DNA from 3 places in the Secundilactobacillus paracollinoides genome. Region 3 is predicted to be linked to each of the others. Evidence: a T-box and tRNA genes for the amino acid it is inferred to sense, from the RefSeq annotation. Region 3 holds a T-box; the other regions hold tRNA genes.
What was found. A T-box is a leader RNA that pairs with one kind of tRNA and senses whether it is charged. The one in region 3 lies ahead of pheS (phenylalanine--tRNA ligase subunit alpha), so its partner is inferred to be a tRNA-Phe.
Positions count from the first base shown of each region.

Region 1: it has a tRNA-Phe gene. The T-box ahead of pheS (phenylalanine--tRNA ligase subunit alpha) is inferred to sense a tRNA for this amino acid. The anticodon was not compared.
Region 2: it has a tRNA-Phe gene. The T-box ahead of pheS (phenylalanine--tRNA ligase subunit alpha) is inferred to sense a tRNA for this amino acid. The anticodon was not compared.

Region 1 is NZ_CP014912.1:2,404,355-2,411,676, forward strand. It holds rRNA gene AYR61_RS10370 (16S ribosomal RNA) at 1-69, shown strand, start outside; tRNA gene AYR61_RS10375 (tRNA-Ile) at 152-225, shown strand; tRNA gene AYR61_RS10380 (tRNA-Ala) at 251-323, shown strand; rRNA gene AYR61_RS10385 (23S ribosomal RNA) at 499-3,418, shown strand; rRNA gene rrf (5S ribosomal RNA) at 3,487-3,603, shown strand; tRNA gene AYR61_RS10395 (tRNA-Val) at 3,614-3,686, shown strand; tRNA gene AYR61_RS10400 (tRNA-Lys) at 3,689-3,761, shown strand; tRNA gene AYR61_RS10405 (tRNA-Thr) at 3,809-3,881, shown strand; tRNA gene AYR61_RS10410 (tRNA-Gly) at 3,895-3,966, shown strand; tRNA gene AYR61_RS10415 (tRNA-Leu) at 3,979-4,064, shown strand; tRNA gene AYR61_RS10420 (tRNA-Arg) at 4,085-4,158, shown strand; tRNA gene AYR61_RS10425 (tRNA-Pro) at 4,164-4,237, shown strand; tRNA gene AYR61_RS10430 (tRNA-Met) at 4,274-4,347, shown strand; tRNA gene AYR61_RS10435 (tRNA-Ile) at 4,364-4,437, shown strand; tRNA gene AYR61_RS10440 (tRNA-Ser) at 4,495-4,584, shown strand; tRNA gene AYR61_RS10445 (tRNA-Met) at 4,594-4,667, shown strand; tRNA gene AYR61_RS10450 (tRNA-Asp) at 4,688-4,762, shown strand; tRNA gene AYR61_RS10455 (tRNA-Phe) at 4,770-4,842, shown strand; tRNA gene AYR61_RS10460 (tRNA-Gly) at 4,875-4,945, shown strand; tRNA gene AYR61_RS10465 (tRNA-Ile) at 4,950-5,023, shown strand; tRNA gene AYR61_RS10470 (tRNA-Ser) at 5,026-5,113, shown strand; tRNA gene AYR61_RS10475 (tRNA-Glu) at 5,147-5,218, shown strand; tRNA gene AYR61_RS10480 (tRNA-Met) at 5,234-5,307, shown strand; tRNA gene AYR61_RS10485 (tRNA-Asp) at 5,311-5,385, shown strand; gene ltrA (group II intron reverse transcriptase/maturase) at 5,857-7,239, shown strand.
Region 2 is NZ_CP014912.1:3,064,292-3,071,613, forward strand. It holds gene AYR61_RS13470 (hypothetical protein) at 1-456, shown strand, start outside; gene AYR61_RS13475 (hypothetical protein) at 853-1,212, shown strand; gene AYR61_RS13480 (hypothetical protein) at 1,473-1,886, opposite strand; tRNA gene AYR61_RS13485 (tRNA-Leu) at 2,139-2,223, opposite strand; tRNA gene AYR61_RS13490 (tRNA-Cys) at 2,264-2,334, opposite strand; tRNA gene AYR61_RS13495 (tRNA-Gln) at 2,362-2,433, opposite strand; tRNA gene AYR61_RS13500 (tRNA-His) at 2,444-2,518, opposite strand; tRNA gene AYR61_RS13505 (tRNA-Trp) at 2,533-2,603, opposite strand; tRNA gene AYR61_RS13510 (tRNA-Tyr) at 2,605-2,690, opposite strand; tRNA gene AYR61_RS13515 (tRNA-Phe) at 2,695-2,767, opposite strand; tRNA gene AYR61_RS13520 (tRNA-Asp) at 2,801-2,875, opposite strand; tRNA gene AYR61_RS13525 (tRNA-Val) at 2,880-2,952, opposite strand; tRNA gene AYR61_RS13530 (tRNA-Glu) at 2,995-3,066, opposite strand; tRNA gene AYR61_RS13535 (tRNA-Ser) at 3,085-3,176, opposite strand; rRNA gene rrf (5S ribosomal RNA) at 3,248-3,364, opposite strand; rRNA gene AYR61_RS13545 (23S ribosomal RNA) at 3,433-6,352, opposite strand; rRNA gene AYR61_RS13550 (16S ribosomal RNA) at 6,574-7,322, opposite strand, start outside.
Region 3 is NZ_CP014912.1:2,958,558-2,965,879, forward strand. It holds gene pheT (phenylalanine--tRNA ligase subunit beta) at 1-384, opposite strand, end outside; gene pheS (phenylalanine--tRNA ligase subunit alpha) at 394-1,440, opposite strand; T-box leader at 1,483-1,715, opposite strand; gene AYR61_RS12990 (winged helix-turn-helix transcriptional regulator) at 1,740-2,132, opposite strand; gene AYR61_RS12995 (HD domain-containing protein) at 2,153-2,665, opposite strand; gene AYR61_RS13000 (TrmH family RNA methyltransferase) at 2,822-3,589, opposite strand; gene AYR61_RS13005 (acylphosphatase) at 3,658-3,930, shown strand; gene yidC (membrane protein insertase YidC) at 4,022-4,966, shown strand; gene ltrA (group II intron reverse transcriptase/maturase) at 5,463-6,845, shown strand; gene AYR61_RS13020 (HAMP domain-containing sensor histidine kinase) at 7,108-7,322, opposite strand, start outside.

The DNA.
Region 1 (7,322 bases), 550 kb from region 3:
GGGCAGATGATTAGGGTGAAGTCGTAACAAGGTAGCCGTAGGAGAACCTGCGGCTGGATCACCTCCTTTCTAAGGAATAATACGGAAGCCCTGCACTGAGACAAAACTTTGTTTAGTTTTGAGAGGTCTACTCTCAAACCGTAACGCTTTTGGGCCTATAGCTCAGCTGGTTAGAGCGCACGCCTGATAAGCGTGAGGTCGATGGTTCGAGTCCATTTAGGCCCACTCAACAAATCAAGCGGTTTGTTATGGGGAATTAGCTCAGATGGGAGAGCACCTGCTTTGCAAGCAGGGGGTCAGCGGTTCGATCCCGCTATTCTCCATTGACTCGTAAGAGTCATAAGAATTGGTTCTTTGAAAACTAGATAATATCAATTTTCTTTTATTAATTAATAATTTCATTAATTAAGCCGAGAACACCGCGTTATTTTGAGCTTTTTATTAGTAGTTAAACTACTTCGCATATACTCAATTAACTGAAATCACGTTAGTGATTTAGGTTAAGTTAACAAGGGCGCATGGTGAATGCCTTGGCACTAGGAGCCGATGAAGGACGGGACTAACACCGATATGCTTCGGGGAGCTGTACGTAAGCTTTGATCCGGAGATTTCCGAATGGGGAAACCCAGCCATTTTAACCGATGGTTATTGCTTAGTGAATACATAGCTAAGTAAAGGCAGACGTGGGGAACTGAAACATCTAAGTACCCACAGGAAGAGAAAGCAATTGCGATTCCCATAGTAGCGGCGAGCGAAGTGGGAACAGCCCAAACCAGGAAGCTTGCTTCCTGGGGTTGTAGGACTGAACATTTGAGTTACCAAAGTTGTTGGTAGTTGAACAGGTTGGGAAGCCTGGCCAAAGAGGGTGATAGCCCCGTAAATGAAACCAATAACCCTCAGTTCAGGATCCTGAGTACGGCCAGACACGTGAAACCTGGTCGGAATCAGGGAGGACCATCTCCCAAGGCTAAATACTCCCTAGTGACCGATAGTGAACCAGTACCGTGAGGGAAAGGTGAAAAGCACCCCGGAAGGGGAGTGAAATAGTTCCTGAAACCATGTGCCTACAATTAGTTGGAGCCCGTTAATGGGTGACAGCGTGCCTTTTGTAGAATGAACCGGCGAGTTACGCTAACATGCAAGGTTAAGTTGAAAAGACGGAGCCGTAGCGAAAGCGAGTCTGAAACGGGCGTTTCAGTACGTTGGTGTAGACCCGAAACCAGGTGACCTACCCATGTCCAGGGTGAAGGTGCGGTAAAACGCACTGGAGGCCCGAACCCGTGTACGTTGAAAAGTGCTGGGATGAGGTGTGGGTAGCGGTGAAATTCCAAACGAACTTGGAGATAGCTGGTTCTCTCCGAAATAGCTTTAGGGCTAGCCTCGGAATTGAGAATCGTGGAGGTAGAGCCACTGTTTGGACTAGGGGCCCGTCATGGGTTACTGAATTCAGATAAACTCCGAATGCCACAGATTTATATCCGGGAGTCAGACGGTGAGTGATAAGATCCATCGTCGAAAGGGGAACAGCCCAGACCACCAATTAAGGTCCCTAAGTGTATCCTAAGTGGAAAAGGCGGTGGAGTTGCATAGACAGTTAGGATGTTGGCTCAGAAGCAGCCACCATTTAAAGAGTGCGTAATAGCTCACTAGCCGAGTGATTTTGCGCCGAAAATGTACCGGGGCTAAGGATACCACCGAAATTGTGGATGTGACCATTAGGTCACGTGATAGGAGAGCGTTCTAAGGGCGGTGAAGCTAGATCGTAAGGACTAGTGGAGCGCTTAGAAGTGAGAATGCCGGTATGAGTAGCGAAAGATCAGTGAGAATCTGATCCACCGAATGACTAAGGTTTCCTGGGGAAGGCTCGTCCTCCTAGGGTTAGTCGGGACCTAAGCTGAGGCCGAGAGGCGTAAGCGATGGCTAACAGGTTGAGATTCCTGTACTAGTAAAGTGTGTTTGAACGATGGAGGGACGCAGGAGGCTAAGCCGTGCGCACGATTGGAAATATGCGTTCAAGCAGTAAGTCAGGTTACCAGTTAAATGCTGGCAGCCGGGTTGACAAGCTGTGATGAGGACCGAATTTAAGTAGGGAAGTGGCCGACGTCACACTGCCGAGAAAAGCTTCTAGTGAATACTTTATTACCCGTACCGCAAACCGACACAGGTAGTCGAGGAGAGTATCCTAAGGTGTGCGAGTGAACTCTTGTTAAGGAACTCGGCAAAATGACCCCGTAACTTCGGGAGAAGGGGTGCTGCACGCAAGTGCAGCCGCAGTGAAAAGGCTCAGGCGACTGTTTATCAAAAACACAGGTTTCTGCAAAATCGTAAGATGACGTATAGGGGCTGACGCCTGCCCGGTGCTGGAAGGTTAAGTGGATGAGTTAGCTTCGGCGAAGCCCAGAAATGAAGCCCCAGTAAACGGCGGCCGTAACTATAACGGTCCTAAGGTAGCGAAATTCCTTGTCGGGTAAGTTCCGACCCGCACGAAAGGCGTAACGATCTGAGCACTGTCTCAACAAGAGACTCGGTGAAATTATAGTACCTGTGAAGATGCAGGTTACCCGCGACAGGACGGAAAGACCCCATGGAGCTTTACTGTAGCTTGATATTGGGTGTTGACACAACTTGTACAGGATAGGTCGGAGCCGTAGAGGCCGGAACGCTAGTTTCGGCAGAGGCGCTGGTGGGATACGACCCTTGTTGTGTGAACACTCTAACCCGCACCACTTAGCGTGGTGGGAGACAGTGTCAGGTGGGCAGTTTGACTGGGGCGGTCGCCTCCTAAAAAGTAACGGAGGCGCCCAAAGGTTCCCTCAGAATGGTTGGAAATCATTCGTAGAGTGTAAAGGCAGAAGGGAGCTTGACTGCGAGACAGACAGGTCGAGCAGGGACGAAAGTCGGGCTTAGTGATCCGGTGGTACCGTATGGAAGGGCCATCGCTCAACGGATAAAAGCTACCCTGGGGATAACAGGCTTATCTCCCCCAAGAGTCCACATCGACGGGGAGGTTTGGCACCTCGATGTCGGCTCATCGCATCCTGGGGCTGTAGTCGGTCCCAAGGGTTGGGCTGTTCGCCCATTAAAGCGGTACGCGAGCTGGGTTCAGAACGTCGTGAGACAGTTCGGTCCCTATCCGTCGCGGGCATAGGAAATTTGAGAGGAGCTGTTCCTAGTACGAGAGGACCGGAATGGACACACCGCTGGTGTATCAGTTGTGCCGCCAGGCGCATTGCTGAGTAGCTATGTGTGGATGAGATAAACGCTGAAAGCATCTAAGTGTGAAACTCGCCTCAAGATGAGATTTCCCATTCCTTTATGGAAGTAAGACCCCTGAGAGATGATCAGGTAGATAGGCTAGAAGTGGAAGTCCAGTGATGGATGGAGCGGACTAGTACTAATCGGTCGAGGACTTAACCAAGTAAGAAAACGGTGATTTCCGGTAGGAAAACGATATTATCTAGTTTTGAGAGCACCAGTTCTCAATAGTGTGGTGGCGATAGCCTGAAGGATACACCTGTTCCCATGCCGAACACAGAAGTTAAGCTTCAGCACGCCAAGAGTAGTTGGGGGATCGCCCCCTGCGAGGGTAGGACGTTGCCACGCTATCATTCATGGAGGATTAGCTCAGTTGGGAGAGCGTCTGCCTTACAAGCAGAGGGTCACAGGTTCGAGCCCTGTATCCTCCATTGAGCCGTTAGCTCAGTTGGTAGAGCATCTGACTTTTAATCAGAGGGTCGACAGTTCGAGCCTGTCACGGCTCATTACCGAGAGAAATTTCGGATCTCTACACCCATTAATTTATTGAGTTGCCGACTTAGCTCAGTTGGTAGAGCACCTGTCTTGTAAACAGGGGGTCGGAAGTTCGAATCTTCTAGTCGGCATTTAACAGAATATGCGGAAGTAGTTCAGTGGTAGAACATCACCTTGCCATGGTGGGGGTCGCGGGTTCGAATCCCGTCTTCCGCTTTTGCCAAAAACGCCGGGGTGGCGGAATTGGCAGACGCACAGGACTTAAAATCCTGCGGTCAGTGATGACCGTACCGGTTCGATCCCGGTCCTCGGCATTGTTACAATTTAATATTTTGCACCCATAGCGCAATTGGATAGAGTGTCTGACTACGAATCAGAAGGTTGTAGGTTCGACTCCTACTGGGTGCATTGAGCGGGAAGTAGCTCAGCTTGGTAGAGCACCTGGTTTGGGACCAGGGGGTCGCAGGTTCGAATCCTGTCTTCCCGATTTAAATAAATAGTTTCATCTTTATTTAAACACCATCGCGGTGTAGCTCAGCTGGCTAGAGCGTCCGGTTCATACCCGGGAGGTCGAGGGTTCGATCCCCCCCGCCGCGATTGATCATTAGTGCTCGGACCTTTAGCTCAGTTGGTTAGAGCAGACGGCTCATAACCGTCCGGTCGTAGGTTCGAATCCTACAAGGTCCATTAACTTGGGTCTTTACTATGGTCAAGTAATGTTATATCATTGTTATTGTATCTTATGGAGGATTACCCAAGTCTGGCTGAAGGGAACGGTCTTGAAAACCGTCAGGTGGGTCAAACCACGCGAGAGTTCGAATCTCTCATCCTCCTTTTTATTATCGCGGGATGGAGCAGTCTGGTAGCTCGTCGGGCTCATAACCCGAAGGTCGTTGGTTCAAATCCAGCTCCCGCAATTATTTCTAAATATCTATTTGGTTCGTTGGTCTAGTTGGTTTAGGACGCCTGCCTGTCACGCAGGAGATCACGAGTTCGAGTCTCGTACGAACCGCTTTTATGGCTCGGTAGCTCAGTTGGTAGAGCAACGGATTGAAGCTCCGTGTGTCGGCGGTTCGATTCCGTCCCGCGCCATTAATAAAACAACGCCAATAGAAATACCAAATGCGGGTATAGTTTAGTGGTAAAACCACAGCCTTCCAAGCTGTTGTCGCGAGTTCGATTCTCGTTACCCGCTTTTTGGGCCTATAGCTCAGCTGGTTAGAGCGCACGCCTGATAAGCGTGAGGTCGATGGTTCGAGTCCATTTAGGCCCATTGGAGAAATACTCAAGTGGCTGAAGAGGCGCCCCTGCTAAGGGTGTAGGTCGCGTAAGCGGCGCGAGAGTTCGAATCTCTCTTTCTCCGTTGTTTCATTAATAGTTAAGTCATTTTATAAATGACCCGTTGGTCAAGTGGTTAAGACACCGCCCTTTCACGGCAGTAACATGGGTTCGAATCCCGTACGGGTCATAAAAATAATATTATCGCGGGATGGAGCAGTCTGGTAGCTCGTCGGGCTCATAACCCGAAGGTCGTTGGTTCAAATCCAGCTCCCGCAATTTGGTCCGTTGGTCTAGTTGGTTTAGGACGCCTGCCTGTCACGCAGGAGATCACGAGTTCGAGTCTCGTACGGACCGTCAGTAAACGATGAATGTGAGTTCATCGTTTTTTTGGTGCGCCCGGCATGGGCGCCAACTAGACGGTGAAAGTCCGTTGCGGGCCGTAGTAGTCGGAACCGCAAGTCAATGACAAGGGTGTCCATCGTGAGGTGGAATCTGAAGGAAGTCGGCGACAAAGTACCGCATTGATGTACAAGAATCAGCTATAAGGCTGTGTTGGTCGGACGAGGTTGCCAAACAAACCAAAGTCCAATACTACTCGAGGCCATCGCAGTAAAGCTGGCAATGACATGGTACGAAAGTGGGCGTTCTTACCCGGGGAGGCCTGTATCGTACGTTCCCGACAAGAGGCGCGCTAAGCGCCACAGGAACAAACATCGCAGTGATGTGGTGCAGAACGATACAGGAGTCAGCCGAGGCCATAGTAGTGGTATCTGCCACGAAGGGCTGAACAATAATAGGTCATCATTGATATTGGAGGTGGAGACAGTGCAACAACCGCAGAATACAGAAAAAGCTGACCGCCGGCGGACAGTAGGACTGGAAGCCCAAGAACAAGTCGGGGTGCGTAGCACTGACTCTGGTGAAAATACGATGATGAACGGCACTAAGTTTCAAGAGTTAGTCTTAGACCGAAATAACCTGAACGAGGCTTATCTTCGCGTCTGCAGAAACAAAGGTGCAGCAGGACTAGACGGAATGACCGTTGACGAACTGTTGCCCTACTTGAGGAAACATAAACAGGAATTACTGCAAGCTTTACAAAACGAGACCTATCGGCCTCGTCCCGTTAAGCGGGTTGAAATTCCAAAACCTAATGGTGGTAAACGCAAGCTCGGAATACCAACTGTGATTGACCGACTTGTTCAACAAGCCATGGCGCAAGTCATGGTGCCAACATTTGAGCGTGTCTTCTCAGATAATAGTTTTGGGTTCCGACCGAATCGAAGTGCTAAAGATGCCATTGATAGAGTGGTTCAGTTCTACAATCAGGGCTATCACTATGTCGTGGATCTCGATTTAAAAGCATACTTCGATACGGTCAACCACGATCTGCTTATTAAATTTATTGAGCAGTATATTACGGATCCATGGATACTGCATCTCATTCGTCGCTTCCTAACCAGCGGTGTCATGAATGGTGGTCTATTTGAACGAAGTGATAAAGGCACCCCTCAAGGTGGCCCCTTATCGCCACTTTTGGCTAACATTTATCTCAACGAACTGGATAAGCTGTTAACTTCCAGAGGTCATAAGTTTGTCCGCTATGCGGACGATTGTAATATTTATGTCCGAAGCAAACGTGCTGGAGAACGGGTTCTGACTAATGTTACTCGCTTTCTTGAAGGCGACCTAAAGGTCACCGTCAATGAGGACAAGACATCAGTAAGTTCGCCTCTGCGGGCCAAGTTCCTGGGATTTTCCTTGGGGGTTGGTCGAGGAGGTGCGTATGCGCGACCTGCTTGGCAGGCCAAGCAACGCATCAAGTCTGCACTCAGGAAAATGACCAAGCGCAATCGGGGCGTTTCGTTAAACCTGGTGTTTAACGAGATTCATCAAAAGATGCGTGGGTGGTTACAGTACTATTCGGTCGGGAAAATGACCAATTTTATCCGTCACTTAGACGAATGGTTGCGAGCAAGGATTCGCCAGTATATTTGGAAACAGTGGAAGAAGCTCAAAACAAAGGTCAATCATCTTGTAAAACTGGGGCTTTCTGGCACCAGTGCTTATACAATGGCCAATACCCGTAAGGGTTATTGGCGAACTGCGCATAGCAAGACATTGACCTATACTCTGACAAACAAAAGACTGGAACGCCTTGGACTCATCAATATGAGCAAGACACTCCAGTCAATACAAAGTGCTTAAATTATTGAACCGCCGTATACGGAACCGTACGTACGGTGGTGTGAGAGGTCGGTAATTGAATTAATCAATTACCTCCTACTCGA
Region 2 (7,322 bases), 110 kb from region 3:
TTTGGTGACCTCTTCATTGCCCTAAATAGCCCTTATTACGCCCGGTTTAAAACGCAATTATGGTTATTGGCCACCATCGTTGTCACCGTGTTGAGTAACCTAATGTTACCCCTAATGGTCAATGTGATTAACGATCTCATTGTCATTTTATTGGTGCTGTTATTTATACTGCCAGCTCAGTTCACGAATGAATGGGGTCTGCTCAGTATGGCGCTGCTTTTTTCTGCGTTAGTGCCCAGTTTTTTCCTGCTGAGTCATCAATATCTGCCCCTTGCTGCCGTTAAGGCCATGTTACTGCCATTTCTGTGTTACGGGTACTTCTTTAAAGCTCATTTTGTAACCGTTAAATGGTCAGGAACAGTTGGCCTCCTAGGCGTTTTAATCGTTTTGGCACTCTTCATGACAGAATCAGCTATTTTAATGATTATTGTGACGATCGTATGTCTCATAATCTGATTCCTACTCACGAGACAGCTATCCCAAACGTCAAACCGATTCTTACTGTTATCAGCCTGCTTCACTGCAATCGTGCTCATTTTGAACCGTTAACGACAAAGGAACCTCATTTAAAGCTGATTTTACTGCCTTATATAAGGATTTCTCAATTCCAATAGCCTGCAAGCTAAACCCCAATTTGTTAGCTTACAGGCTTTTTTAGTGTTTAAAGACACTGCTCATGCACCCCCTCATTTAGAGAATAAAGTGATGATTCAACCGTATTTTCATCTCATAGGGCGCCCTGCCCAACCAACCTTTTAAAGATTTCTAAAATGTCCATCAAATAATATCATAAATGCCGTTCTTGCTTTATGATACTGAATGTAATCAAGACTTATCTGGGAGGTTGAAGACTTGAAAGAAATTAAAGTTGTTGGGGACATTCGTGAAGGGAAGTTCCAGCCTGCGCTAACGGGAAACCCAATTGTTGATACTGCATTAATCAATCAATTCTGTGATCACCTCAGCGACTGGTTAACAGCCCATCACCTTGCCTATCCAGTTTCAGCTGAACATGCTTTTTCAGTAACGGATAATGCGAACGACGATATCTTATACATAGTGGATAAACAGATTTTATCCGTTTTTAACGCGCATGAAGTGCATCAAATGCACATCTTGCCCGTTGACCATCAGGATCTGTTGCATGCCCGCCCAGATGCCTATTTTGACGCCATAGTCGTACTTCTTAAGAGTTTAGCGATAACAAAATAACGGGTCCGCCTTCGTGAGTGATATAGTGTCGAGTAGAAGCATAGTTTGACTCTCATTCATCGTTTTCCTGCCCAATCATTAAAAACATCCCAAGACTGAATTCATCGTATGAATTCTGGTCTTGGGATGTTTTTAAGACTCAGTATGAAACACCACTCTCATACAGGCACTAATGACTAATCAGGGCGTATGAGCATGCTGCGGAAGTCGAAACAAAGTATGGTTGCACCTGTGTCTTCATGTTTTACATCAACCAACGCCTACACAAAGAAAGCTGGAAAAATGACACGATTCTTTTTAGGGACCATCAATTTCGGCAATTGGACGCCAATCACCTTAATGAAGGACTCAAGTGGGTATTGTTCGTTTCCAACATAGCCGACGAAGTGTTTAAAATGAAGTCTGGCGTGTTTGATTGTATAGGACAAATATGCGGTTAATGGCGTTTCCTCATAAATCAGTTTTAGCGTGACATCGCCAATTTTATTTTCGTAAGAGGTTGCCCTCAGCATCTGTTCATTTCGTAATTCAATAGGCCGGTATCGATCAAGCGGATTGTGAATGTTCAAAATAGTATCAATTTGGTGTCCAGGTCGAAATAGCGTGTGGCTGGCGCGGTGTAATTCAGCGTAGGTTTCTATCACTTGTTTCAATGATGGGTGACCAGTGTACATAGTTCCTCCTATTTTGTGGGCAAAGTAACGAACAAGTGTCCAGACAGATTCAAAATTTTTAGAGAAAGTATATCATGGTTTATACCAATTAGACAACAGTCCGTACACGACTGTCGTTCTAGAACAAAATTGCGGGTCACTTCACCACGTGCTTAAGCACCGTTAGATGACTAAGAGCCGGTAATGATTACAGGCAATATTAATAATTTAAACACAAAAAAAGACTAAGATCATTTATCTTAGTCACTTTAGTACCGGAGGTGGGGTTCGAACCCACACGTCCTCAACGGACACTGGATTTTGAGTCCAGCGCGTCTGCCAGTTCCGCCACTCCGGCATAAATTGAATGTTGTTGAATAGGCCTCTCAATAAGGCAAAGGCGGTAATCGGATTCGAACCGACGATGAAGGTTTTGCAGACCTCTGCCTTACCACTTGGCTATACCGCCATATTGAAATCGATGAACCATATCCAACTGGGTTAGCTGGATTCGAACCAGCGCATGACGAAGTCAAAGTCCGTTGCCTTACCACTTGGCTATAACCCAATCTTCAAAGGGCGGTATGTGGGACTCGAACCCACGCGTGCCGGAACCACAATCCGGTGTGTTAACCAAACTTCACCAATACCGCCATCACATGACAAACAGGGATAGTAGGAGTTGAACCCACACTAGCGGTTTTGGAGACCGATGTACTACCATTATACTATATCCCTATGGTGGATGGGAGTGGATTCGAACCACCGAACCCGAAGGAGCGGATTTACAGTCCGCCGCGTTTAGCCAGACTTCGCTACCCATCCATAATGGCGCGGGACGGAATCGAACCGCCGACACACGGAGCTTCAATCCGTTGCTCTACCAACTGAGCTACCGAGCCATTTAATGCTTGTTAATATTCAATTATTAACAACGGTCCGTACGAGACTCGAACTCGTGATCTCCTGCGTGACAGGCAGGCGTCCTAAACCAACTAGACCAACGGACCATGATGGAGGATACAGGGCTCGAACCTGTGACCCTCTGCTTGTAAGGCAGACGCTCTCCCAACTGAGCTAATCCTCCATGAGGTTGTTAACTAAAAACTTATTGTAGTCTTTCGACTAATGACCCGTACGGGATTCGAACCCATGTTACTGCCGTGAAAGGGCAGTGTCTTAACCACTTGACCAACGGGTCATACTAAAAGTTGCTGAACGGAGAGTAAGGGATTCGAACCCTTGAAACAGGTTTTTGCCCGTTTACACCATTTCCAGTGGTGCTCCTTCGGCCAACTCGGACAACTCTCCAAGAGTCTCCGACATGCGTCATCAAAACTCACTATTAAAGTTGTCCCAACAACTGAGTCGGAAATCAAATCGCGTGGCAACGTCCTACCCTCGCAGGGGGCGATCCCCCAACTACTCTTGGCGTGCTGAAGCTTAACTTCTGTGTTCGGCATGGGAACAGGTGTATCCTTCAGGCTATCGCCACCACACTATTGAGAACTGATGCTCTCAAAACTAGATAATATCGTTTTCCTACCGGAAATCACCGTTTTCTTACTTGGTTAAGTCCTCGACCGATTAGTACTAGTCCGCTCCATCCATCACTGGACTTCCACTTCTAGCCTATCTACCTGATCATCTCTCAGGGGTCTTACTTCCATATAGGAATGGGAAATCTCATCTTGAGGCGAGTTTCACACTTAGATGCTTTCAGCGTTTATCTCATCCACACATAGCTACTCAGCAATGCGCCTGGCGGCACAACTGATACACCAGCGGTGTGTCCATTCCGGTCCTCTCGTACTAGGAACAGCTCCTCTCAAATTTCCTACGCCCGCGACGGATAGGGACCGAACTGTCTCACGACGTTCTGAACCCAGCTCGCGTACCGCTTTAATGGGCGAACAGCCCAACCCTTGGGACCGACTACAGCCCCAGGATGCGATGAGCCGACATCGAGGTGCCAAACCTCCCCGTCGATGTGGACTCTTGGGGGAGATAAGCCTGTTATCCCCAGGGTAGCTTTTATCCGTTGAGCGATGGCCCTTCCATACGGTACCACCGGATCACTAAGCCCGACTTTCGTCCCTGCTCGACCTGTCTGTCTCGCAGTCAAGCTCCCTTCTGCCTTTACACTCTACGAATGATTTCCAACCATTCTGAGGGAACCTTTGGGCGCCTCCGTTACTTTTTAGGAGGCGACCGCCCCAGTCAAACTGCCCACCTGACACTGTCTCCCACCACGCTAAGTGGTGCGGGTTAGAGTGTTCACACAACAAGGGTCGTATCCCACCAGCGCCTCTGCCGAAACTAGCGTTCCGGCCTCTACGGCTCCGACCTATCCTGTACAAGTTGTGTCAACACCCAATATCAAGCTACAGTAAAGCTCCATGGGGTCTTTCCGTCCTGTCGCGGGTAACCTGCATCTTCACAGGTACTATAATTTCACCGAGTCTCTTGTTGAGACAGTGCTCAGATCGTTACGCCTTTCGTGCGGGTCGGAACTTACCCGACAAGGAATTTCGCTACCTTAGGACCGTTATAGTTACGGCCGCCGTTTACTGGGGCTTCATTTCTGGGCTGCGCCGAAGCTAACTCATCCACTTAACCTTCCAGCACCGGGCAGGCGTCAGCCCCTATACGTCATCTTACGATTTTGCAGAAACCTGTGTTTTTGATAAACAGTCGCCTGAGCCTTTTCACTGCGGCTGCACTTGCGTGCAGCACCCCTTCTCCCGAAGTTACGGGGTCATTTTGCCGAGTTCCTTAACAAGAGTTCACTCGCACACCTTAGGATACTCTCCTCGACTACCTGTGTCGGTTTGCGGTACGGGTAATAAAGTATTCACTAGAAGCTTTTCTCGGCAGTGTGACGTCGGCCACTTCCCTACTTAAATTCGGTCCTCATCACAGCTTGTCAACCCGGCTGCCAGCATTTAACTGGTAACCTGACTTACTGCTTGAACGCACATTTCCAATCGTGCGCACGGCTTAGCCTCCTGCGTCCCTCCATCGTTCAAACACACTTTACTAGTACAGGAATCTCAACCTGTTAGCCATCGCTTACGCCTCTCGGCCTCAGCTTAGGTCCCGACTAACCCTGGGAGGACGAGCCTTCCCCAGGAAACCTTAGTCATTCGGTGGATCAGATTCTCACTGATCTTTCGCTACTCATACCGGCATTCTCACTTCTAAGCGCTCCACTAGTCCTTACGATCTAGCTTCACCGCCCTTAGAACGCTCTCCTATCACGTGACCTAATGGTCACATCCACAATTTCGGTGGTATCCTTAGCCCCGGTACATTTTCGGCGCAAAATCACTCGGCTAGTGAGCTATTACGCACTCTTTAAATGGTGGCTGCTTCTGAGCCAACATCCTAGCTGTCTATGCAACTTCACCGCCTTTTCCACTTAGGATACACTTAGGGACCTTAATTGGTGGTCTGGGCTGTTCCCCTTTCGACGATGGATCTTATCACTCACCGTCTGACTCCCGGATATAAATCTGTGGCATTCGGAGTTTATCTGAATTCAGTAACCCATGACGGGCCCCTAGTCCAAACAGTGGCTCTACCTCCACGATTCTCAATTCCGAGGCTAGCCCTAAAGCTATTTCGGAGAGAACCAGCTATCTCCAAGTTCGTTTGGAATTTCACCGCTACCCGCACCTCATCCCAGCACTTTTCAACGTACACGGGTTCGGGCCTCCAGTGCGTTTCACCGCACCTTCACCCTGGACATGGGTAGGTCACCTGGTTTCGGGTCTAGACCAACATACTGAAACGCCCGTTTCAGACTCGCTTTCGCTACGGCTCCGTCTTTTCAACTTAACCTTGCATGTTAGCGTAACTCGCCGGTTCATTCTACAAAAGGCACGCTGTCACCCATTAACGGGCTCCAACTAATTGTAGGCACATGGTTTCAGGAACTATTTCACTCCCCTTCCGGGGTGCTTTTCACCTTTCCCTCACGGTACTGGTTCACTATCGGTCACTAGGGAGTATTTAGCCTTGGGAGATGGTCCTCCCGGATTCCGACCAGGTTTCACGTGTCTGGCCGTACTCAGGATCCTGAACTGAGGGTTATTGGTTTCGTTTACGGGGCTATCACCCTCTTTGGCCAGGCTTCCCAACCTGTTCAACTACCAACAACTTTGGTAACTCAAATGTTCAGTCCTACAACCCCAGGAAGCAAGCTTCCTGGTTTGGGCTGTTCCCACTTCGCTCGCCGCTACTATGGGAATCGCAATTGCTTTCTCTTCCTGTGGGTACTTAGATGTTTCAGTTCCCCACGTCTGCCTTTACTTAGCTATGTATTCACTAAGCAATAACCATCGGTTAAGATGGCTGGGTTTCCCCATTCGGAAATCTCCGGATCAAAGCTTACGTACAGCTCCCCGAAGCATATCGGTGTTAGTCCCGTCCTTCATCGGCTCCTAGTGCCAAGGCATTCACCATGCGCCCTTGTTAACTTAACCTAAATCACTAACGTGATTTCAGTTAATTGAGTATATGCGAAGTAGTTTAACTACTAATAAAAAACTCAAAATAATGCGGTGTTCTCGGCTTAATTAATGAAATTATTAATTAATAAAAGAAAATTGATATTATCTAGTTTTCAAAGAACCAGTTTGAGAGTAGACCTCTCAAAACTAAACAAAGTTTTGTCTCAGTGCAGGGCTTCCGTATTATTCCTTAGAAAGGAGGTGATCCAGCCGCAGGTTCTCCTACGGCTACCTTGTTACGACTTCACCCTAATCATCTGCCCCACCTTAGGCGGCTGGCTTCCGAAGGTTACCGAACCGACTTTGGGTGTTGCAAACTCTCATGGTGTGACGGGCGGTGTGTACAAGGCCCGGGAACGTATTCACCGCGGCATGCTGATCCGCGATTACTAGCGATTCCGACTTCGTGTAGGCGAGTTGCAGCCTACAGTCCGAACTGAGAATGGCTTTAAGAGATTAGCTTGCTCTCGCGAGTTTGCAACTCGTTGTACCATCCATTGTAGCACGTGTGTAGCCCAGGTCATAAGGGGCATGATGACTTGACGTCATCCCCACCTTCCTCCGGTTTGTCACCGGCAGTCTCGCCAGAGTGCCCAACTAAATGCTGGCAACTGACAATAAGGGTTGCGCTCGTTGCGGGACTTAACCCAACATCTCACGACACGAGCTGACGACAGCCATGCACCACCTGTATCTGCGTCCCCGAAGGGAACGCCTAATCTCTTAGGTTAGCACAGTATGTCAAGACCTGGTAAGGTTCTTCGCGTAGCTTCGAATTAAACCACATGCTCCACCGCTTGTGCGGGCCCCCGTCAATTCCTTTGAGTTTCAACCTTGCGGTCGTACTCCCCAGGCGGAATGCTTAATGCGTTAGCTGCGGCACTGAAGGGCGGAAACCCTCCAACACCTAGCATTCATCGTTTACGGCATGGACTACCAGGGT
Region 3 (7,322 bases):
GCTGAACCCAATTTCATCCAGCGCACAGATCATCCCATTGGAAGTGACGCCACGCATCTTAGACCGCTTAATTTTGACGTTGCCGCCGATTCTTGAACCAGGCAGTGCAACAATAACTTTGTGGTTAGGCGCAACATTGGGTGCGCCACATACGATTTGGGATAGGTCGTCTTCCCCAATATCAACTTGGCAAATGTTTAAGTGATCAGAATCGGGATGCGGTTCCATGGACATCACTTCACCGACCACGATCTTTTTAAGACCATCACTAGGCTTTTCGACAGAATCAATTTCAACGGAACCCCGTTCGATTTTTTCTGCTAAGTCTTTGGCTGGTACATCAATATCGAGATACTCTTTTAACCAGCGATAAGAAATTTTCATAGGTTTTGATTATCCTTTCTTAGCAAATTGGGTGAGGAACCGGACGTCGTTTAAGTAGAAGTTCCGGATATCGTCAACACCATACTTCAGCATTGCAAACCGGTCAGGGCCAAGACCAAAGGCAAAGCCACCGTAAACGGTTGGGTCAACCCCAGCCATCTTCAACACGTTCGGGTGAACCATCCCGGCACCGAGCACTTCGATCCAGCCGGTGTACTTGCAGACGTTACAGCCCTTACCGCCACAGTTAAAGCAGGTAATATCGGCTTCAACAGAAGGCTCAGTAAATGGGAAGTAACTTGGGCGCAACCGGACGTCAAATCGGTCACCAAATAAGGTGTGTGCAACCAGTTCCAAGGTACCTTTTAAATCAGCCATGGTAACGTGCTTATCGATGACAAGCCCTTCCACCTGGTGGAATTGATGAGAGTGGGTTGGATCATCCGTATCACGACGGTAAACGACCCCTGGTGAGATCATCTTCAACGGCCCCTTACTAAAATCGTGGGTCTCCAACGTTCTTGCCTGCATCGGTGAGGTTTGTGTCCGCATCAAAATTTCCTTGGTGATATAGAACGTATCTTGCATATCCCGTGCTGGATGATCCTTAGGCAGGTTCATCATTTCAAAGTTGTACTTGTCTTCTTCGACTTCTGGACCGCTCAAAACTTGGTAGCCCATGCCCATAAAGAGGTCTTCCAGCTGATCAACGATTTGTTGAATCACGTGTGGTTGTCCCTGAGTAACGGCAGCCCCTGGTAAGGTCACATCAATTTTTTCGTGTTGCAGCTTAAAGTTTAACGCTGCCTGTTGTAGTTCGCTATTGCGATCATCAATGGCGTTTTTTAGGTCGTCACGCACCTTATTTGCAAACTGGCCAAAGCTAGGTCGTTCGTCTGCGGGTAAGTCTTTCATACTGCGGAGCGCTTGAGTGACGGGGCCTTTTTTACCTAACAACTGCACACGCAGTTCATCAAGCTTTTTAAGGTCGTCAACATCGAGGATACTCTGCTTTCGCTCATCGCGAATTTTTTCCAATTGATCTCTAAGTGTCATTATGGATCCTCCTTAACAAAATAAAAAAACTCCGCCCCAAAATAAAGGGACGAAGTCTTCGCGGTACCACCCTTGTTTACTTATCAATAAGTACACTCGGTAATTTAATAACGGTCAATCAACCGGACGATTATTTGTCACGACCCTAATGACCGCGACGCCCAATCTCTGCTCGGAAAGTGAATTCGATCCTAACCAATCGACGACCTTCCACTGACCTAGCCGTCTCTCTGGGATTAGCGCTGAACCTACTACTCTTTCGTTAAGGCATTTCATTCAATTTTTACACACCAATTAGTTTACAGCGGTTGGTGGCATTGGTCAACCTCTTGCGGATCATCAGCATCTAACTGGTTCCATTTTTCAGACCAGTTGTGCACCGTCTTCATGACACCGGCAAGGTCTTGACCTTTTTCAGTGAGGGCGTATTCGATCAACGACGAATCGTCATAGGTGTTGCGAACAACGATGCCGTTCATCTCGAGTTCCTTAAGGCGTTCGACCAACACCCGATCTGAACACCTAGTCACCTTACCTGCAATATCTTTAAACCGTTGCGGGCCGAGGTTCAACAATACATCGATAATCAGTCCGTTCCATTTTTTACCTAAAATACTAAACGTCTGCTCAAACTTTGGACAGAGTTCAAAATTGTCAATATCCACTAATCCTTGCGTTAAGGCTTGATCCATCTTAACACCCCCTGTTATCACTATTTGTCATCAAATAAGACTTGCTTTAATCGTTTCATATTCCACTGGCTCATGCGGGCCCGAAGTGGGCTAAAGAACTCGTGAATCGCATCGTAATCATCGACCAGACTCACGATGACACTTTCGCGATATCTTGGCATGGCCGCCGTGGCACCCCACATGTGTTTCAGAATAATATCCTTTTCCATGGGGGTCAGCTCAGTCAGCTTTTCCGCGTTTCGCAGTGCGACCCGTGGGTGGATGAAGGCATGAGAGCCCAAGTTAAACTTGGTGGTGCGCCAGTCATAGTAGAATAAATCATGTAACAACCCTGCCCGCGCAACTGCCCGGGTGTTAAGGCCGTGTTTTTTAGCAATTAAGTAACTATCGTAAGACACTGAGATCGAATGTGTGAGTCGGTCAGAATGGTGGTGCTGCGTATAGTTAGCCAATTTCTGTACTTCTGGCTTAGCCAGCAAGTCGTCCACTAAAGCGATGTATTCTTTGTCTGTACGCCAATCATTGGTCTTCATAGAACGCTTCCTTTACTTAAGTAAGTTCATTTAGACATACTATACTGAATTTCATTACAAATAACAAGTAAAATGGCCCTTTATTCGGTTAAATAAACCTAAAGAGACCTAAAATAGTGCAATCATGACTGATTTTCGGACAAAACCGAACCAATTTTACTGGTTCAGTTGAAACATCAACACGCCAGCCGCAATTGCAACGTTCAACGATTCTGCATTCCCCTTAATTGGAATATAGAGATTGTCGGTCGTTTCAGCCATCAATTCAGGCGCCATGCCCTGGCCTTCGTTGCCCATGATGAGGCCAAACTCAGTTGATGCAGTGACGTCCCGGAAATTCTTCGCATCTTTATTTAAGGCCGTCCCGTAAACGGGCTTGTCCGCGCCTTTGAATGTTGTCAACCAGGCGGTTAGGTCTCCCTCGGTCAATTGGACATGGAATTGACTGCCCTGCATCGCCCGAACAACTTTAGGATTGTAGCGGCTGGACGTGCCTTTACCAAACACGATACCAGTGAATCCGGCTGCATCCGCAGTTCTGACCATCGTCCCAATGTTACCGGGATCCTGGATCCGATCCAGCATAAGCCAAGCACCGGCCGCGTCTTCCGGGGCAACTCTGGTAGCAGCAGTGATGTTCACAACAGCGAAAATGCCCTGGGGTGTGACCGTATCCGTTAATTTTTTGGCAACTTCTTCTGAGATCTCAATCTGTTCCAACGTTGCTGGCAGGTCATCCTCGTGCGCTTCAAGCTGATCTGCCGTTGCCAGAATCGTTTGCACTGGCTCGTTAGCAGTCAGTGCATCCCCAACGATATGCCACCCTTCAACCAGATATTGATGGTATTTTTGGTGTCCCTTCTTTGTCGTTAAATGTTGCCATTTTTTTACCTTTGCATTTTGTGTAGACGTAATCTTTTCGATCATGGCCACCTCTTTCTCCGTATTTTGTTACTATAGATACATACTAGCACGATTTAGGAAGTGATTATATGGCCTCACAATTAATTTCTGTCGTTGGCCGTGTCCAGGGCGTCGGGTTTCGCTGGTCAACCAAGCGCATGGCCGACGAGCTAAACGTCACTGGATGGGTCAAAAACGAACGGGATGGGACCGTCTCAGTATTAGCCCAGGCCGACTCAGAAACACTTGCCACCTTTGTCGCCGGACTGAAACGGTCGCCATCACCGTACGCTGTCGTTGATGCAGTGCACGTCAAGCCAATTACGGCCCCTGTCTGGCACGAATTTAACATTACCAATTGAAAAATGCCCCTATTTCAAGTAATATTTACTTTGTTGCGTTAAGCAAATTGTGAAGACTGCAATATTTTAGAAGGGGATTGACAACTAACAAATGAAATCAAATAAACCTTTACGCTTGGGCATGGCCTTAGCGGGACTCGCCCTTGTGTTGAGCGGGTGTGTGCAACGCACGAAGAGTGGTAAGCCCTACGGCGTCGTGTACGATTACCTCGCCGTTCCTGGTCAGCACGTCATGGAATGGATGGCCAACTTCTTAGGCCACTCCTATGGCTGGGCCATTATCGTTTTGACCGTCGTCGTTCGGCTCGTTTTATTGCCGTTGATGGTCCGTCAGATGCGCAGTTCAACCGTCCAACAAGAAAAAATGGCAGCCATCAAGCCTCAAATGACTGCCCTTCAGAAACGTCAAAAGTCGGCTTCAACTCAAGAAGAGCAAGCTGCAGCTGGTCAAGCGATGATGCAACTCTACCGGGATAACGGCATCAGCATGACTGGTGGGATCGGCTGTTTGCCGCTGCTGATTCAAATGCCAATTTTCGCTGCATTATACGCTGCGATTCAGTACTCGCCTGAGCTTTCCTCATCTTCATTTATGGGTATTCCGCTTGGGAAGTCTTCCATTGTATTGGCCATTCTTTCCTTCGTGGCATACCTGCTTCAAGGGTACTTATCCATGATCGGCATGCCAAAGGAACAGCAGAAACAAATGCGGGTAACAATGGTCATCAGTCCCGTGTTCATTTTGTTCTTTACGATCTCAGCCAACGCTGGGCTAGGCCTTTACTTCTTCATCGGTGGAATTTTTGCCTGCATCCAGACGATCATCATTAATTTGTATCGACCACGGATCAGACGTGAGATTGAAGCCGAAATGAAAAAGAACCCGCCTAAGATCGTTGAGGAACCAATGCCAACTGCGGCAACACCAACAGCTGATAGCAGCTCGACGGATTCAGCACCTTTGACCAAGACGCAAGCCACCGATAAGAAAAACCGGCAACGAAATGCGGGTAAGCAACAGCACCATCATGAGTAATCAGCATTAAATAATGCATCGTAAAAAAACGCCAAGTATTCAAGTGCTTGGCGTTTTTTTGGTGCGCCCGGCATGGGCGCCAACTAGACGGTGAAAGTCCGTTGCGGGCCGTAGTAGTCGGAACCGCAAGTCAATGACAAGGGTGTCCATCGTGAGGTGGAATCTGAAGGAAGTCGGCGACAAAGTACCGCATTGATGTACAAGAATCAGCTATAAGGCTGTGTTGGTCGGACGAGGTTGCCAAACAAACCAAAGTCCAATACTACTCGAGGCCATCGCAGTAAAGCTGGCAATGACATGGTACGAAAGTGGGCGTTCTTACCCGGGGAGGCCTGTATCGTACGTTCCCGACAAGAGGCGCGCTAAGCGCCACAGGAACAAACATCACAGTGATGTGGTGCAGAACGATACAGGAGTCAGCCGAGGCCATAGTAGCGGTATCTGCCACGAAGGGCTGAACAATAATAGGTCATCATTGATATTGGAGGTGGAGACAGTGCAACAACCGCAGAATACAGAAAAAGCTGACCGCCGGCGGACAGTAGGACTGGAAGCCCAAGAACAAGTCGGGGTGCGTAGCACTGACTCTGGTGAAAATACGATGATGAACGGCACTAAGTTTCAAGAGTTAGTCTTAGACCGAAATAACCTGAACGAGGCTTATCTTCGCGTCTGCAGAAACAAAGGTGCAGCAGGACTAGACGGAATGACCGTTGACGAACTGTTGCCCTACTTGAGGAAACATAAACAGGAATTACTGCAAGCTTTACAAAACGAGACCTATCGGCCTCGTCCCGTTAAGCGGGTTGAAATTCCAAAACCTAATGGTGGTAAACGCAAGCTCGGAATACCAACTGTGATTGACCGACTTGTTCAACAAGCCATGGCGCAAGTCATGGTGCCAACATTTGAGCGTGTCTTCTCAGATAATAGTTTTGGGTTCCGACCGAATCGAAGTGCTAAAGATGCCATTGATAGAGTGGTTCAGTTCTACAATCAGGGCTATCACTATGTCGTGGATCTCGATTTAAAAGCATACTTCGATACGGTCAACCACGATCTGCTTATTAAATTTATTGAGCAGTATATTACGGATCCATGGATACTGCATCTCATTCGTCGCTTCCTAACCAGCGGTGTCATGAATGGTGGTCTATTTGAACGAAGTGATAAAGGCACCCCTCAAGGTGGCCCCTTATCGCCACTTTTGGCTAACATTTATCTCAACGAACTGGATAAGCTGTTAACTTCCAGAGGTCATAAGTTTGTCCGCTATGCGGACGATTGTAATATTTATGTCCGAAGCAAACGTGCTGGAGAACGGGTTCTGACTAATGTTACTCGCTTTCTTGAAGGCGACCTAAAGGTCACCGTCAATGAGGACAAGACATCAGTAAGTTCGCCTCTGCGGGCCAAGTTCCTGGGATTTTCCTTGGGGGTTGGTCGAGGAGGTGCGTATGCGCGACCTGCTTGGCAGGCCAAGCAACGCATCAAGTCTGCACTCAGGAAAATGACCAAGCGCAATTGGGGCGTTTCGTTAAACCTGGTGTTTAACGAGATTCATCAAAAGATGCGTGGGTGGTTACAGTACTATTCGGTCGGGAAAATGACCAATTTTATCCGTCACTTAGACGAATGGTTGCGAGCAAGGATTCGCCAGTATATTTGGAAACAGTGGAAGAAGCTCAAAACAAAGGTCAATCATCTTGTAAAACTGGGGCTTTCTGGCACCAGTGCTTATACAATGGCCAATACCCGTAAGGGTTATTGGCGAACTGCGCATAGCAAGACATTGACCTATACTCTGACAAACAAAAGACTGGAACGCCTTGGACTCATCAATATGAGCAAGACACTCCAGTCAATACAAAGTGCTTAAATTATTGAACCGCCGTATACGGAACCGTACGTACGGTGGTGTGAGAGGTCGGTAATTGAATTAATCAATTACCTCCTACTCGATTGTGCTATTTTTTGGAGGGTACTTGAGAGGAAACAAAACCTAGGTTGCCCATTGGCGCTACCTATTTCCGCCCTGTAAGCTGCAACGCTCTGCATATTTAGCGTAAAACAAAGCCGCAATTGTCACCCTTAAATGGGATGCAATTGCGGCTTCGTTTTATTGACGCTATTAAACGGGATCAATCCTGAGGGTCATCGTCATCTGAATGAACGCTTGGGTCATCGGTTGCACGATAGACACCCGGAATGCCCGTACCTGAGTCTGTATCGTCCGTTGGGGTCGTCTCCGACGATTTCGTCGAAGCAGCAGTTGACTCATCAGTCGGGTCAGCACCCAAATTGGAAGACAGCGGTGTTGGTTTGGGCTTCGGCCCCTCTTCTTTTGCAATGTCGA